Regions from separate parts of the Ferdinandcohnia salidurans genome, predicted to be linked through region 2. Evidence: riboswitches for the same ligand, from Rfam matches in the RefSeq annotation. Region 2 holds a riboswitch; the other holds the start of a gene.
What was found. Region 2 has a riboswitch for thiamine pyrophosphate ahead of ACFSFW_RS05480 (3-oxoacyl-ACP reductase). Riboswitches for the same ligand answer to the same signal wherever they lie in the genome.
Positions count from the first base shown of each region.

Region 1: it holds a riboswitch for thiamine pyrophosphate, as region 2 does, so the genes downstream of both, tenA (thiaminase II) here and ACFSFW_RS05480 (3-oxoacyl-ACP reductase) in region 2, are expected to answer to the same signal.

Region 1 covers NZ_JBHUEK010000026.1:120,463-128,477, reverse strand. Annotated here, with positions in the region: gene ACFSFW_RS18830 (ABC transporter ATP-binding protein) at 1-862, opposite strand, end outside; gene ACFSFW_RS18825 (ECF transporter S component) at 875-1,459, opposite strand; gene tenA (thiaminase II) at 1,485-2,165, opposite strand; TPP riboswitch at 2,266-2,429, opposite strand; gene ACFSFW_RS18815 (YbjQ family protein) at 2,509-2,823, opposite strand; gene ACFSFW_RS18810 (hypothetical protein) at 2,804-3,013, opposite strand; gene ACFSFW_RS18805 (sigmaY antisigma factor component) at 3,010-3,213, opposite strand; gene ACFSFW_RS18800 (YxlC family protein) at 3,200-3,559, opposite strand; gene sigY (RNA polymerase sigma factor SigY) at 3,513-4,076, opposite strand; gene floT (flotillin lipid rafts scaffold protein FloT) at 4,809-6,344, opposite strand; gene ACFSFW_RS18785 (NfeD family protein) at 6,341-6,886, opposite strand; gene ACFSFW_RS18780 (hypothetical protein) at 7,022-7,522, opposite strand; gene ACFSFW_RS18775 (transglycosylase domain-containing protein) at 7,726-8,015, opposite strand, start outside.
Region 2 covers NZ_JBHUEK010000007.1:518,454-526,468, reverse strand. Annotated here, with positions in the region: gene hmpA (NO-inducible flavohemoprotein) at 1-638, opposite strand, end outside; gene ACFSFW_RS05515 (RrF2 family transcriptional regulator) at 813-1,268, shown strand; gene ACFSFW_RS05510 (RlpA-like double-psi beta-barrel domain-containing protein) at 1,401-1,847, shown strand; gene ACFSFW_RS05505 (hypothetical protein) at 1,892-2,035, opposite strand; gene ACFSFW_RS05500 (alpha/beta fold hydrolase) at 2,166-3,218, opposite strand; gene ACFSFW_RS05495 (hypothetical protein) at 3,419-3,550, shown strand; gene ACFSFW_RS05490 (DNA alkylation repair protein) at 3,677-4,339, shown strand; gene ACFSFW_RS05485 (hypothetical protein) at 4,360-4,758, opposite strand; TPP riboswitch at 4,895-5,001, shown strand; gene ACFSFW_RS05480 (3-oxoacyl-ACP reductase) at 5,093-5,854, shown strand; gene thiW (energy coupling factor transporter S component ThiW) at 5,876-6,379, shown strand; gene ACFSFW_RS05470 (Na+/H+ antiporter NhaC family protein) at 6,418-7,833, opposite strand; gene ACFSFW_RS05465 (GNAT family N-acetyltransferase) at 7,955-8,015, shown strand, end outside.

The DNA.
Region 1 (8,015 bases), on a different contig from region 2:
CTCCTTCATGGACTTGAACATCGTTCACATATATTTTTTCCTTTTTCTGTCTATATCCCTTAAATTCCTCAAGGCGAATAGATGGATGATTAAAACCTTCTGTATTTACATATTCCATCCATTTAAAGTCTTGAATAAAGTGCTCCCAGACCCCCGGATACCAAATACCTTGCTCTTTGATGAGTGTTTTATAGCTAGAAAAAATTTCAGCTTTTGAACCATCAGCAATGATTTCTCCAGATTCATTAAAAAGGATAATTCGATCAACAATTGGAAGGACGTGGTCTAGTTTGTGCTCTACGATGACTACTGTTTTATCCTCCACAACATTTCTTATAACTTCCCAAATTTCCTTTGTACCCAGTGGATCAAGCATGGATGAAGGCTCATCTAAAAATAATACATCCGGCTCTAATGCCAAGACAGATGCTATGGCTAAACGTTGTTTCATGCCTCCAGACAAAGTTTGAATGTTTGTGTGGAAATCTTCTAAATCTAATCCAACTTGCTCTAACAGACTTTTTATCCGTTCGTCCATTTGCTCCCTAGGAATTTGTAGATTTTCTAAAACAAATGCAAGTTCTTCATCAACATATGGCATGCAAAACTGTGAATCAGGATCCTGAAAAACATAGCCCCATTCTTTGGGAATCTGTAACTTATTTACCTTCATTGGTAATTCTATTGAGTTTGGAATAATCCCGCTTAATACTTGAAGGATTGTCGATTTCCCACATCCTGAAGGTCCGAGAATTAATATCTTCTCTCCTTTTTTAATATGGCAAGATAAGTCCTTAAAAAGCAAGGACTTATCTCCAGGAAATGTTAAACGAAGGTTTTCTACAAAGGCAATTGATTCCATATTCGACCCCTTTTATTTTTGATCTAGTGCATCAAAATCACTGCTGGATAGTGGGCGTACAAGTTTTGTTACTCCTGTCATTTCCAACGCACTTACTAGATAGTAAGCAAATACACCGGCAAACAAGATGGAACCTACGAATCTAGCAACTAGGAACAAAATGAGATTCCATGCAGCTAAGTCACCTATTTCTCCATATGCAAAATCCATTATTACTGACCCTAGACAAGAAGCTATAGCTGCCAAGACGACCACAGCAATATTATATTTTTTATATCGAAATAGCATAAACACTGCTTCAGCAAACAGCCCTTGTACAACACCGTACAGCAGAACGGTTAGGCCCCATGGAGACCCTAAAATAAATTCACCTGAGGCAGCTGCAATTTCTGCCAGTAAGGCAACACCCGGTTTACGAATCACAAGATACGCAACAGGCGCTGCAATAAACCACATTCCATAGATTAATTGGTCGGCATGTAGCCCAATGGGCTTTACAACATAATATAAAGAACCCCAAACAATATAAACAATCCCGAATGCAATGGCGATTACGATCGTAACCAAAATATCAGTTAGTTTTAACCCTTTGCTCATTTATACCTCTCCTTTTCTCTTTTGTTCATACAGACATTTTTGCTAGAATAGGCCAGTTTTCTAATTGGTACGCCATTTCCCAAAAGGAGTACTCATATTGACTGCTAATCATAAAATGTTCTTTCATACGGTCTCGATCTTCTTGCGTCGCTTTTTCTGCTAATTTATTTACTCTATCAATCTGTTCTTCTACTAGTTCTTTAAACCAGTCCCCACCATACGCCGCAATCCACTCCTGGTAAATCGGCTCTTCTGGTTTGCAATCTTTAAGTCTTTCACCAATTTCATAATATAGCCAATAGCAAGGTAATAAAGCAGCAATTATATCACCCAAATGGCCAGAATAAGCGGCTCTATACAAGTGTGATGTATATGCATATGCTGTCGGTGCAGGTTTAAAGGTTTTTCTTTCTTCCTCCGTAATCTCAAGTCTCTCCGAAAAACTTTTATGCAGTGCTAGTTCGGCCTCGTAAGTTCCTTGAGCATGAATAGCAAGTCGGTTTGTCGTATGTAAGTCCTCTGCCTTTGCTGCACCTAAAGACTGCACTTTTGCAAAATGAGTTAGGTAATAGGCATCCTGCATGACATAGTAGCGAAAACATTTAATTGGTAATGTACCGTCTCCAATTCCTTTGACAAATGGATGATCAAAACTTGCCTCCCAAATATGGTTTGCCTCTTTACGTATTTCTTCTGAAAATAACATGTTCATTTCTCCTCGCTTTACTGTTATTTACAAAATAAAAAACCACCTTCTTTAACAACGTAAAGAAAGTGGTTTGGATTTAGACATATAAAAAATAAAGAGACCCGTCTACCCACTTCCCTACGCTGGTATCAACCAGATCAGGTTCTAAGGGTCTCAAGGTTATGAAAAATCAATCCTCAATCTCAGCCTTAAAGTAAACGATTTAAAGGTATAAACCCATCCATACATTTACCTTTTTTAAAGGCACCCCTAGTGGAATTACAATTATTTATGCAATTTTTCTTATTTCCAATCATAACATGTTGGAAATAATTATCAAGGCTTTTTTAAGGTTTACTTGTTACTCTACATAAACTGCTGTTCCATATGCAATAATTTCAGATGCATTTTGCATAACAGCTGAGGTTTGCAATCGCATCCCGATTACTGCATTTGCTCCTTTTGCGTTTGCATCTTCCACCATTCGACCAATTGCTTTTTGGCGGGCTTCTTCCAGCATTTCAGTATAATCGGAGATTTCTCCTCCAACAATTGTCTTTAATCCAGCCATAATGTCTTTTCCAATGTGCTTTGACTGAACTGTCCCCCCTCTTACAAATCCTTTTAGTTCTTTTACTTCTTTGCCAGGTACAAAATCAGTAGTCACGATAATCATTTTCGTCATCCTCCTCTTTCTCTCGTTTTCGTTCCCATACTAATAGGGCGAATAATAGAATAATGGCAACCATGTAAAAGGCATAGAATGTCAGTGCCTTTGAAATATCAATGAACAAAAATACAATTCCTACGATTTGTCCTACAATGGCTATCATTAATACAATATATTTTGCAATATCCCTCATCATTCCCTACCTGCTTTACGTCGATAAATTTTTCTAGCAAAAATGAAATAACAAACAAGGGGCATCGGTGTTTGAATTAATCCCCATATTCCCCAAAACCAATAATTATGTCCCCGCTTTCTTGCATCTAAAAATAGCCACAAACCTTGAATAAGTACGATAATCACAACTACTAATAAAAGCAGGGTATTATTCGTATTCATGGACAATCACCCGTTTTCGATAACGAAAGAAGCTATATACTGGCAAGCTAATAGTTGCAATGCCTTGAATGATGATAAATACTAGCGGTAGCTGGAAGAATGCGGATATTAGACATGTCATCAAGAATAGAGCAACCAATATAAATGCGGTTAAATCTCTTCTAAATTTCTTCTTTTGTTTTTGTTGTTCAATTGCAACCATTTGTTCAAATACTTGTAGGTCCGGAGTGAAAACCGAGTAATGATGATCTATTTTAGTAAGAGCTTCATTTATATCTTGAATCGTTTCTTTATCCTCTTCATGTTGTTGTTTGTTGTTTAGTAGGACTAGCTTGTTTTTCTTCATGAGGTTTCAGCTCCTTTCTTACTGTATGGATTCCATTATGTATTCTTGATTTAACAGTACCAATGGCGATATGAAGCATATCAGCGATTTCTTCATACGAATACCCATAATAATGTTTGAGAACAATTGGAATCCGAATTTCATCAGAAAGCCTTCCTAGTGCATTAAGAACATCATTCCAATCCTCAGATTGGTTCTCGAATTGCCACTTCATTTTGCGTAATGCTTGCTCCTGTTGCTGATAATTTTGTTCGCGTTTCTTTTTACGGATATCGTCTATGTATAAGTTCGTCGCAATTGTTATTAGCCATGAGGAGAATTTTGCTTTACCGTTATACATTTTGATTTTTTCCATACTTTTCATCATTGCCTCTTGTGCGATGTCTTCAGCAATATCAGGTTTCATTGTAACTTTTATTAAATACTTAACTAAAAAAGGATAATGCTCTTTAAAAAGCATTGCAAACGCGAGTGAGTCACCACGCTTTGCACTGCGAATTAGTTCCTTTTCATCCATGCATTGAATTCTCCCCCGAGAAGATTTGGTTATTTTTATATTTCGCTAATAGTACGTACGAAGTCATAAAAAAGTTCACTTTCAGTTTTAAAAAGTTTTAATATGTTCATTTTCTACAGTTTAACCCATCCTATCGAATATTACATTCACTCATTTTGACTCAATAATGGAGTTTTCCACTGTTCTTGTCAGAATCATGCTATCATTCGGACTTAAACTTGTGGATTTCCTTTGGCCTTGTCAGAATCACACCCTCTTTCGGACTCGAGCTTGGAGATTTCCTCTGTACTTGTCTGAATCACACCCTTATTCGGACTCATGCTTGGAGTTTCTACTTTGGACTTGTCGGAATCACACCCTCATTCGGACTCGACCTCGGCGTTTCTCCTTTGGCTTTGTCAGAATCACACCCTCATTCGGACTCGACCTCGGAGATATCCTCCGGCATTGTCACAATCACATCCTCATTCGGACTCAAGCCCGAAGATTTCCTCTGACCTTGTCTCAATCACACCCTCATTCAGACTCAAGCTCGGAGATTTCCTCTAGCCTTGTCAGAATCACACCCTCATTCAGACTCAAGCCCGAAGATTTCCTCTGTACTTGTCAGAATCACACCCTTATTCGGACTCAGTCCTGCTGTTTTCCACTATCCTAGACGCAATAGCACTCTGCAAAAAAATCACCAAAAAGAAAAGCAGCTCTTTTAAGTAGGCTGCTTTTCAGTTCATATTATTCTTTTTCTGTTGTCTCTGCTTTTCTCGTTTGGACTAATTCATCCGTTAACTGGTCGATGCTGTTTTTTACATTACCTTTACCTGATAGGTTTTCGATAATTTCTTTTACATCAATACCTGATGATGCTTTTAACGACTCTTGAAGAGTTGACATCAAGTTAGTAGCATAACCTGTTACCTTATTGGCTCCGCTATTTTCCCCATTACTACCAGTATCCACAACTGTAATTTTGTCGATATTTGATAATGGTGCTGCCACTTCTTTCGCATATTGAGGAAGCATTTTAATAACCATATCGAGGATAGCCGCTTTCCCATATTGCTCGAATGCTTCTGCAATTTTTTGTTTTGCTTCCGCTTCTGCAAGACCTTTCAAACGGATAATATCTGCTTCAGATTCCCCTTGTGCACGCTGTGCTTCTGCTTTTGCAAGACCATCAATACGGATTTTTTCTGCTTCCGCTTTTGCCATTGCTTCAATTCGATATTTATTTGCATCTGCTTCTGCTAACTGCTTCGCTTTTTCAGCTTCTGCCGCTTGAACAACTGAGTAACGGTCAGCATCTGCTTTCTTCTTAACCTCTGAATCGTATTGCTTTTCACGACGTAAGATTTCTTTTTCTTCGAGTTCAATTTGCTTCTGTCTTTCAATGATTTGGATTTGCATTTGCTGTTCAGTTACCTCTTGTTTCGCTCTCGCTTCTTCTAGGTGGTATGCTTGGTCAGCACGTGCTTTTGCAATATCCTGCTCTCTACGGTACTCAGCCATTTTTAATTGGTTGATTTTTTCGGCCTCTGCTACTTCTGTTGCGCGCTCTAGCTCAGATTTTTTTGCTTCTTTGTCTGCTTCCGCCCGTTTAATACGGGTTTCCTTATCAGCTTCTGCAGTTGCAATATCCGCATCACGTTTTACCTGAGCAATTCTTGGCTTACCTAGTGAATCGAGGTAACCGTTCTTATCACGAACATCCTTGATTGTAAACGATACAATGATAAGACCCATTTTTGCTAAATCCTGTGATGCAACACGTTGTACTTCTTGTGAAAATTTTTCACGATTTTTATAGATTTCTTCAACGGTCATTGAACCTAGGATTGAACGAAGATGACCTTCTAACACTTCTCTCGCTTCATTTTCTCTATCTTCTTTTCGTTTTCCTAAAAATTGTTCTGCTGCTGTTGCTATTTCAGAAATGGAACCACCGATTTTAATAATTGCTGTTCCATCGGCCATTACCGGTACACCTTGCTCTGTGTATACTTCAGGTGTTTGGACATCTAGTTTACTAGATAAGAGACTTAGTGGTTCAGCCTGCTGGAAGACTGGAAGTACAAAAGTACCGCCACCACGGACAATTTTTATTCGGTTACCGGCTTCATCCACATGAACATTCTTTCCTCCTAAATAACTACCTGTTACAATTAGTGCTTCATCAGGACCAGCCGTTCTGTACTTTGTAACAAATACCCCAATAAGTGCAAGAAGCAAAAATGCGACTACCCCAATTACAATCCATATTCCTGTTGTCATTGTTGATTTCCCCCTTTAATCATCATATTTTGGTAAGGTAAGACGTAGGCAACGCCTTCCTTTACATCTATAATAAGAACCTTTTCATCATATGGAATTGGTTCATTATTAAAGCTCTTTGCAGATTTAGCGATTGTTCCACCGATTCCTTCAATGACAACCTCGCCGAAGCCATCAATCGGGATTGAAGTTATGACTTTACCAATCCTACCCTTTAACTCCTCTTCCCTGTATACCATCGATTCCTCAGCAGAAGACAACGGGATTAATACAAAAACATTTAATAGTGTGACTAAAATAAGTGCTAATACGAGTGAAATAACAAAAATTAATAAACTATGAAAGGAAAGCATTTTTTCAAAAATGTATCCAGATGCGCTTAAAAAGGTGAGAAATGAGAAAATAAGTGTTGGGCTTAAAAAACTATCTGGAAAGATTCCCTCTAAAAAATCGCCAAATAGGATAAAAAGAAGGGTACCAATTCCACTAATGACTAAGCCAATCAAATAGATCGTTTCAATGTCATATCCGAATAATTCCATAGCTTCACCTCCAAATCCAAGTAATAGTTTTGAAATTTTCTTTACATTCTCATTTACGGAAAATACTTGAAAAAGGTTTCATTTTTTCACAAAAAAGTTTTAGATTCTTTGTAAATGTATGTCGACACCCTGTAGTTAGATCAATTCTTTTGAAACCCATGCTTTAAGTAAAAATCCAAGCACAATATATGCAACCACATATCTCCAGTCTATAACTAATTTCTCATTCTTTTTTTGGACAATCCCCAGCCCTATGATCCACCAGAAGATCGAATTGTCGGTGATCCGTTTTTTCTGTAGGTGACTGTTTTTCTCCTCGATTAATCTTTTTTTATTTTCGTGACGTGCCCAAAGGATAACAATCACAATATCAGCAATTGCTCCAATCGAGATGGCTACTAATACAAAAGTTGGTGATGGATTCCATCTATTTTTTGATTCGTCCGCCTTATCCTTTTCTACTCTTTCCTTGTCCGCCTTGAGGGCATCTTCAAAACTTTGTGTGACTTCCTTTTTTTCAGAATCGATGATTGCATTTTTATTTGGCACATCAAAATTGGCATAATAGAATCCAATTCCAACTGCTAATAGGATAAATAAACAATAAGCAAATCCAAATAGTAACCCTTTTTTCATGCTTATCAACTCTTTCTTTTTTTCTGAATAGGGAAATCAAAATAGAATCACAGCTAAGAAACATACAAATTATTCCTATTCTTACAATACTCTACAATCGTTCATGAATAAATGACTTTTTCTTTATTAGAACTCATAAGTAAATCTTATGCGCATCTATTAACACAAAAAAGAGAAAGCCCCCTTTACAAGGGAACTTTCTCTTAGTCTTCATGCTTATTTTTCTTTTTTTCTTCTTTTTTACGCTTTTTCTCTTCTTCTTTCCTCTTTTTCTGTTCCTCTTTCCAGTTATCCTTATCTTTACCTTTTTCTTTTTTCATATCTCCCGCTTTCCAGTCATTCTCCTTTTTCTTAATAGGAGCCTGATAGGTTGGGAGATTAAATGAAGTAGGTGGAACATTACTTAATGACTGTTGCATCATTTCTTTAAAAATTGTCGCAGCCGTTGAACTAGTAGTCGTTAAATAATGTTTTTCATCTGTCTTGTCATATC
Region 2 (8,015 bases):
GCATCTGACAGACTATAATGGCGAATATGAGTATATTCATCACCTTCAGGCTGAACTTTAACAGTTAAGTATTGACCAGCTTGATAAAAGGCAATTTCTTTTCCATCTTCAGGCTTTAAGTAGAAAGAGGTAATCACTTCACTTTCTTTTACCTTACGATCAACAACAAAGTTTCTGAAACCTTCCCAGCCACCAGGTTGTTCCTTCGCTTCATTATACATTTCTTTTTCTACACCGATGAATGCGTCCGCAATTACACCATAAGCTTCAGCCCAAGCATTGATGATTTCATCCGTTGCCGCATCGCCTAATACTTCTTTAATTGCGCCAAGAAGATTTTCACCAACGATTGGGTAATGCTCTGGTTGAATTCCTAATGCACGGTGTTTTTGACCAATTTGTTTTACAACTGGAATAATCGCCGCTAGATTATCAATATTTGCAGCTGCTGCGTAAACTGCGTTTGCTAATGCAGTTTGTTGACGGCCTTGTCTTTGATTTGCATGGTTGAAAATATTTAATAATTCAGGGTTATTAGTGAACATACGCTTGTAAAAATGAGTAGTAATATCTTTTCCATATTTTTCTAGTACTGGAACTGTGCTTTTCACGATTTCAATTGTTTTTTGGCTAAGCATGATATAACGTCCTTTCCTAAACCAATATTTTAAATACATGTTTATAATATAATGACAGTGATAATAAAAGATACCCTTATAATACATCTTTTGAAAAGTTGTCACATTTACAGTAGAAATAGGACTTTCATGCTATACTTATAATGAACTCACCAATATAAGGGGTTTTTTATAATGAAGTTAACAAATTATACGGATTATTCACTTCGTGTTTTAATGTATCTGGCAATGAAAAAAGACGAAGAATTAACCACAATACAGGAAATTGCGGAAGCTTATAATATATCAAAAAATCATTTAATGAAGATCATTCATCATCTAGGAAAACTGGAATATATCAAAACAATTAGAGGGCGTAATGGAGGCTTTAAGCTTGCTAAGCATCCAAAGGAGATTAATATCGGGGAAGTCGTATCGAATACAGAAGACGACTTTAACATCGTTGAATGCTTTAAAGAGGGTGGAGGCTATTGCGCCATTTCACCATCTTGTAAACTAAAACGAGCCCTACACGAAGCATTACAGGCTTTCATAAATGTGCTATATGGATATACATTAGATGACCTTGTTACGAATAAGAATGATTTACTTGATTTGTTTCGCTTACAAAACCAAGAAGACGGAAATTAAAAAGGTGTCTTAACCACTTCGAACGATAAAACCTAAGTATTACTCTAATAGGAACCAATACTAGTCGTTTAACATACATTTAAGTAGACGAAGTAATTAGTAAAATAATGGTTTCAAAGGAGTAGAAGTGAGATGATAAGACATACGTCTGGTTATTACTGCCCTTATTGTCATGGATACTTAGAACCACGGAATATGTATGATGAGTATTATTTCCAACAATACGTACCACAGTATCCAGCACCTTACTATGGGTGGGATTGGAATCGAAATCCTGAAACTATCTTAGGTAAGGCCACTTGGACATGGGGAGGTACGCCAACAAAATGTGAAATTGGTTGGTCCTATGATAACAACATGACTGTTGCCGTAGGAGAAAATAGCCCCTTTAAATGTGGCCAACGTTTACGAATCCGAAATGTTTCGTTTGTCCCGAATCAAGATATCATCGTAACAGTTGTTGATGAAGTGAAGAAGTTCCCAGCGAATCGAATCAATCTTCACCGTAAAGCGTTTGAAGCACTGGGTGCAGCGCCTAGTGTCGGTGTGCTAAATGTAGAAATTACACCTATTGATTAAATGACAAAAGGAGAACAATGTCTAAATTGTCCTCCTTTTTTATTTTATAATTCTCTATTCAATAGGGACAACTGTTCACGATCAATTTCATCATCATGATCCTCAAGCAGATTTTCCGAATGCAAAGCATCATAAGCGGGGTTCGTGATATAAAGTACCTGATTCTTCAGATGTTCATCCTTCTTCATGAAATACCATCCTTTCCCATTTATTATGATACTAATATGGCTCTTTTAAGCTTACTTTACACATTGCACTCAACAAAAAAAGCCATCTAGCAGGTAGATGGCGGGATTCTCTTACTATAATTAAATTCTGTTATACTGGAGTCGCTAAAAGTTCATTAAGGTGTTTATCAATCTGCTCAAAATAGGCAGGACCATCTGCACCGAATAAGCCAAAATGACCACAATTGCTGTTAATTACACGAAGTTCACTGTTAGCTATCAATTTTTGTTCTGCTTCACAATCACGCGGTGGGAAGAACATGTCTTCATCAATTGGCATAACAAATGTTTTGGCTTGGATTCTTCCAAGTGCTACTTCAAGATTTCCATTTGTCATTCGACTTACATCACCTCGTTGCCATTTCCACGCCATTGTTAATAGGGCGTTTGGATCCATCGCTGCAAAAAGTGGCTGTAAAAAGCCGTTGACGAATTCATCGACAGAATTGACACCAAATTGACGCCATTTTTCCTGTTTGTAAAATTCTGTACTAAGTCCCATAACAGCCCATATTTTAGCATGCCTGTTTAATCCGTCGACCACTTCTGTACAAGACTTGTAGTTTCCATGGTTCCAGCCGGGATCTGAAGTAATCGCTTCGATTAGTGTATCCGTAAAGATGAAATCATGTGTCGTATTCTTGGCAGTACCAGCAATCGGAGCAGCACGTTTAACCATATCGGGATATCTAACTGCCCATTCGTATGTTTGTTGTGCTCCCATTGACCCGCCAACAACTAACTCAATTTCATTGATACCATATTTTTCAGTAAGGAATTGATGCTGAGCTCGTACATCATCAGCAATTCTTACATCTGGGAAATCTGACATACTTATTGGAGCAGGGCTGTTATGAGGTGAGCTTGAAAGACCATTTCCAATTTGGTTAATGATTACGATAAAGTATTTAGAAGGGTCCAATGCTCGTCCTTCGCCGATATATGGTTCATAGGCTTTATTTGTACCAGAAAACCAAGTAGGAATGACAATAGCATTATCTTTTGCTTCGTTAAGTTCTCCGAATGTAGCATAGGCGAGTTGACAGTTTGGAATGATGCCACCTTCCTCGAGTTTGAAATCTCCTAAATTAAATAGTTCATAGGGTCCATGGAATTCTTGTGTATAAAATGAATTTTCGATCAATATAGCAACCACCTTTCTTTTAATGAAATCTATTAATACAATATATAGGTGAAATCTGTTATTAAGAACTACTAGATGGACAAACCTTTAAATAAAATTTGTGAGGTGAAAAAAATTTTTTTCAAAAGGAAGCACATTTTCATAACCTCATCATATACTACTTATTGTGTGAGAAAAATGTTAGAAGGGAAGTACGGAAAATGAGCAACGAGATTAAAACACCAGTGACAAATGATTACAAGGATAGTGAAGGGTATAAAGTAATTGAAGTCAACCTCAACAATCCAACAGAAAACCTATTTGCAGTCGTAACTCCTATTAAAATGCAGTAACAGTAACGAATTCAAAAAACTGTCTTTTCGTACGTATTCTTACATAGAAAAGATAGTTTTTTTATTTTGTAATAAAAGGAGCTTCAAGTACAATTAGGATATCGAATCTTTTAAAGGAGCAATACAATGGACGATTTAAACCATCTCGTTACGATATTCGAAAAACATAGTAATCCCGAAAACGCAGTACCGATGCAAAAGTATATGAAAAACCATTTTCCATTCCTTGGGATAAAAACACCTTTAAGAAGACAATTAACACGTGATTTCTATAAAGAAACAGGTATTTTAAAACAGGATTTAAATCTTGAACTTGTCACACAGTTGTGGATGAAGGATGAACGGGAATACCAATATGCTGCACAGGATTACTTAGTTAAATCTATTAAAAGGATTGATAGTAGCCATTTACCTTTTATAGAGAATCTCATTATTACAAAATCCTGGTGGGATACTGTCGATGTTCTTTCTCCACATCTAGTTGGCAATATAGCTAAAGTAACACCTAGTATAATAGAAGAAAAAATTGAAGGTTGGGCTTTTGGGAAACACTTATGGCTTACACGTTCATCCATTCTTTTTCAGTTAAAATATAAGGAAGAAACAAATGAAACCATCCTCTACAAATACATAAAAGCCAACGCTAATAGTAAAGAATTTTTCATCCAAAAAGCAATTGGCTGGGCTTTGCGCGAGTACTCAAAGACAAACCCTAATTCAGTCCGTCACTTTATAAATGATACAACATTGCCAAAGCTAAGTGTTAGAGAAGGTAGTAAATATATTTAAGGCCAGGAATTTCCCGGCCTTTACTTAATCACTCCTAAAATGGTGTACTTACCAGATTTAAACTGGTATTTGATTTCATAAGTTTCACCTTTACTAAATTGAGCACAAAAATCCTCTACCTCTTTTTTATCTTCGCTATAAAACTGATACACGGAGTAAGGATCACTAACATTACAACTGTACTTTCCATCTCCATTTTTTTCGGATGATACTGATACTTCCTGAATAATTATTGAAGTTTCTTTCTCATAGGAGGGGCGAAGATTACCAGAACTCATGGTCACAACAATAATGAATAATCCTATTAAACTTATAATAAACGCCTTTTTCTTTTCCATTTTCACAAAAAACATAAAGATACCGCAACCAACCGCGCCGATTCCTACTGCAAATAGAGCTATCATTAAGTAAAATAACATCCCAGCACTCCTTTCTATAAATAGAATATTCAGACTGTTATCCATATTATACCATATAATGAATCTTAGAATCTTGAAACCATCAAATACCTTTACATTTTTGCAAGTACATACTATCCTTATAGAAAGAATATTCGTAAACTACTAGGGGTGCCCGACTGGGCTGAGAGAAAAGCGTGCGTTTTTTAACCCTTTGGACCTGATCCGGATTATACCGGCGGAGGAAAGTAGAGTGGAAAATGTCCATTTTCTCTTGATACCTTAAGCCAGGTCCATTTATGTGGAACTGGCTTTTTTGCGTTGTTCTTATTTACTATATGAGGAGGCTACTTGAATGAAACTACAAAATCAGGTTATTCTCGTTACCGGTGGTGCACGTGGATTAGGAAAGGAAATCGTAAAAGCTTTTGCTAATGAAGGGACAAAGGTGGTAATTAACTATTTTCAAAGTGAAGACAAAGCTCGTTCTCTACAAGAAGAAATTGGTAAAAATGCGATTGCCATTCAAGCTGATGTAAGGAATCGTGAACAAGTAAAGAGCCTATTTGTTAAAGCGAAAAATTATTTTGATCAACCTATAACAACCGTTGTAAATAATGCCTTAATCAATTTTCGTTTTGACCCAATCGCAAGAAAGAACGCAGAAAATATTTCTTGGGAGGATTTTCACGCACAACTCGAAGGAGCAATAAAAGGAGCATTACACACAACACAAGCAGCCCTTCCAGACATGAAGGAACTTGGTTTTGGACGTATTGTAACAATTGGTACGAATCTCTTTCAAAATCCTGTTGTTGCTTACCATGATTACAACACAAGCAAGGCAGCACTTTTAGGATTCACTCGGAACATGGCAAAAGACCTTGGTTCATATGGAATAAACGTAAACATGATTTCTGGAGGATTACTTCAAACAACTGATGCGAGTTCTGCAACATCTGAAGAAGTTTTCCAATTGATTAAGGAATCTACACCACTTCAAAAAGTAACAACACCAGAAGATGTAGCAAACGCAGTTCTTTTCTTTGCATCACCTTGGGGTAAAGGGGTAACAGGTCAAAACCTTATTGTTGACGGCGGTTTGGTAATGAATTAAATCAGTAATGGGGGATTCATCTTGAGTAAAACACTAAAAATGACGTTAACAGCAATGCTTGTCGCTATCGGAACAGTTACAAGTCATTTATTTGCCATACCAATAGGCTTCACAAAGGTATTTCCTATGCAGCACTTTATTAATGTCTTGTCAGCGGTTATCTTAGGTCCAGCATATGCCGTGCTTCAAGCTTTTTCTGTGTCCTTACTTCGAAACATGCTTGGAACTGGCTCTTTGTTTGCCTTTCCAGGGAGTATGATAGGGGCTTTTTTAGCAGCATTCCTATATTCCAAAACGGGGAAGGCTTCAATGGCAATGACAGGTGAAATAATTGGAACAGGGTTCTTAGGGGCAATAGCTTGTTACCCAATTGCCACACTTATTCTTGGACAGGATGCAGCCATTTTTGGTTTCATACCTTCGTTTATTTTCAGCTCAATTGTGGGATCTATTTTTGGATTTATCATTGTTGGAATCGTATTAAAAAATCCCGCCTTCAAAACATATCAAGAACGAAACTTCTAATACCTAAAAAAAGACTAAACTTGTATGTTTAGTCTTTTTTAGAACACTAATCCACCAATGATATATAACACAACAGCGATGATTCCCCCTATTGATGAAACCTTCAATTTATATTGTGCATACTCAACTAGATCTAAATCTAAAATTGATGCCGTAGTTATCGTTGTGTCACCAAGTGGGGAAGTCAAAGCTCCAAATGCACCGCTCGCAAAAACAGCTCCGACGGTTAGTGGGATGGAGGCACCAGTTGATAGGGCCAAAGCAATTCCAAGCGGCATAAATAACCCCCAAGTTCCCCAAGAGGAACCAATAAAGTACCCAACAACTGACCCGATTAGAAAAATCGTCGCAGGTGTTAAAAATCCTGGTAAAAATGACCCTAAAGTGGAACTAATAAATTCGGAAAATCCGAGTTCCTCAGCAGATAAAGTAAGAGCCCAAATAAGAATGAGAAGGGTAATCGCCTGCATCATTTGGTTTCCACCATCGTAAAAATGATACATAATTTCATGTAATTTCTGCTTTCGGATCACATAAAACACAAAAGTGAAAATGAGTGTGATAAATACAGCCAGCAGCATGACAAAAGTTGCATCGGCCATTGAAAAAGCTTCAAAGACCGTTTGAGCACCAAGTGATCTGCCGTTTTCCCATAGTAGATAGAGAGATAATCCTAAAAGTAAAAACACCGGTACAATTAAATGCCAAGGTTGCGCTTTTACAAGAGAAAGTTCTTTCTTAATTCCCATTCGGTGAAATTCATGATCATGTTCTTCCTCATCTGCGTGGTGTTGGGATTTATGGCTTTTTTTTGATGGCCAAAACGTTTGGATGATTCCAATAAGAAGCATCACAATCGCATAAAAATTAAACAAAATACTCAATAAAAATACTTGATAGGCTGACATCCCTAAATCAAGTCCTTTAATGCCACCTTCGACAAGTGAAACCATAAATCCAACAAATGCAGTTGCGACAGGTAATAGAACAATAACCGATTCGGTTGAAATATCTAATGTCATCCCGACCTTCTGTTTTGATAGGTTCATTTTTTTTATGAGTTGTTTTATGATGGGTCCAATCATCATAATCCGAAACATTGGCATCATAAAGGTAAAAGGGAGGGTGAGCCAAATTAATCCTAGAAGGCCACGTTCAGTCTTGATTTTCTCTCCAATCCATTCCGTAAATCCTTTGATACCCCCGGCAATGTTCATCATCCCAACTAAACCACCAAAAACATATAAAAAGCTTACGATTTTAATATTAGTTGGATCAGATAGAGTCGTCACAATATATGTAATTGATTGCTGGGTTCCACCTAATATATCAGATGTAACAAGGATTGCCCCAACCAATAATCCTAAAACAAGTCCAGGTAAAATATCCTTTAACCAAATCGCCATACCAATTACAATTAAAAAAGGAATAAGTGAGATCCATGAATGTTCCAAACCATAATCCTCCAATATCGAAAATGTTCATTTGGTTAGTATGACCAATTTGGGAGAGGAGTATTTTTAGTAAGGGGAGTTAAGGGTTATGAAACAGAATTCTAAGGAGGAGAGTTTAGTAATGGATATAGATATTAGAAGGCCGAAAATCGAAGATAAGGATGAGCTTCATCACTTTTTTA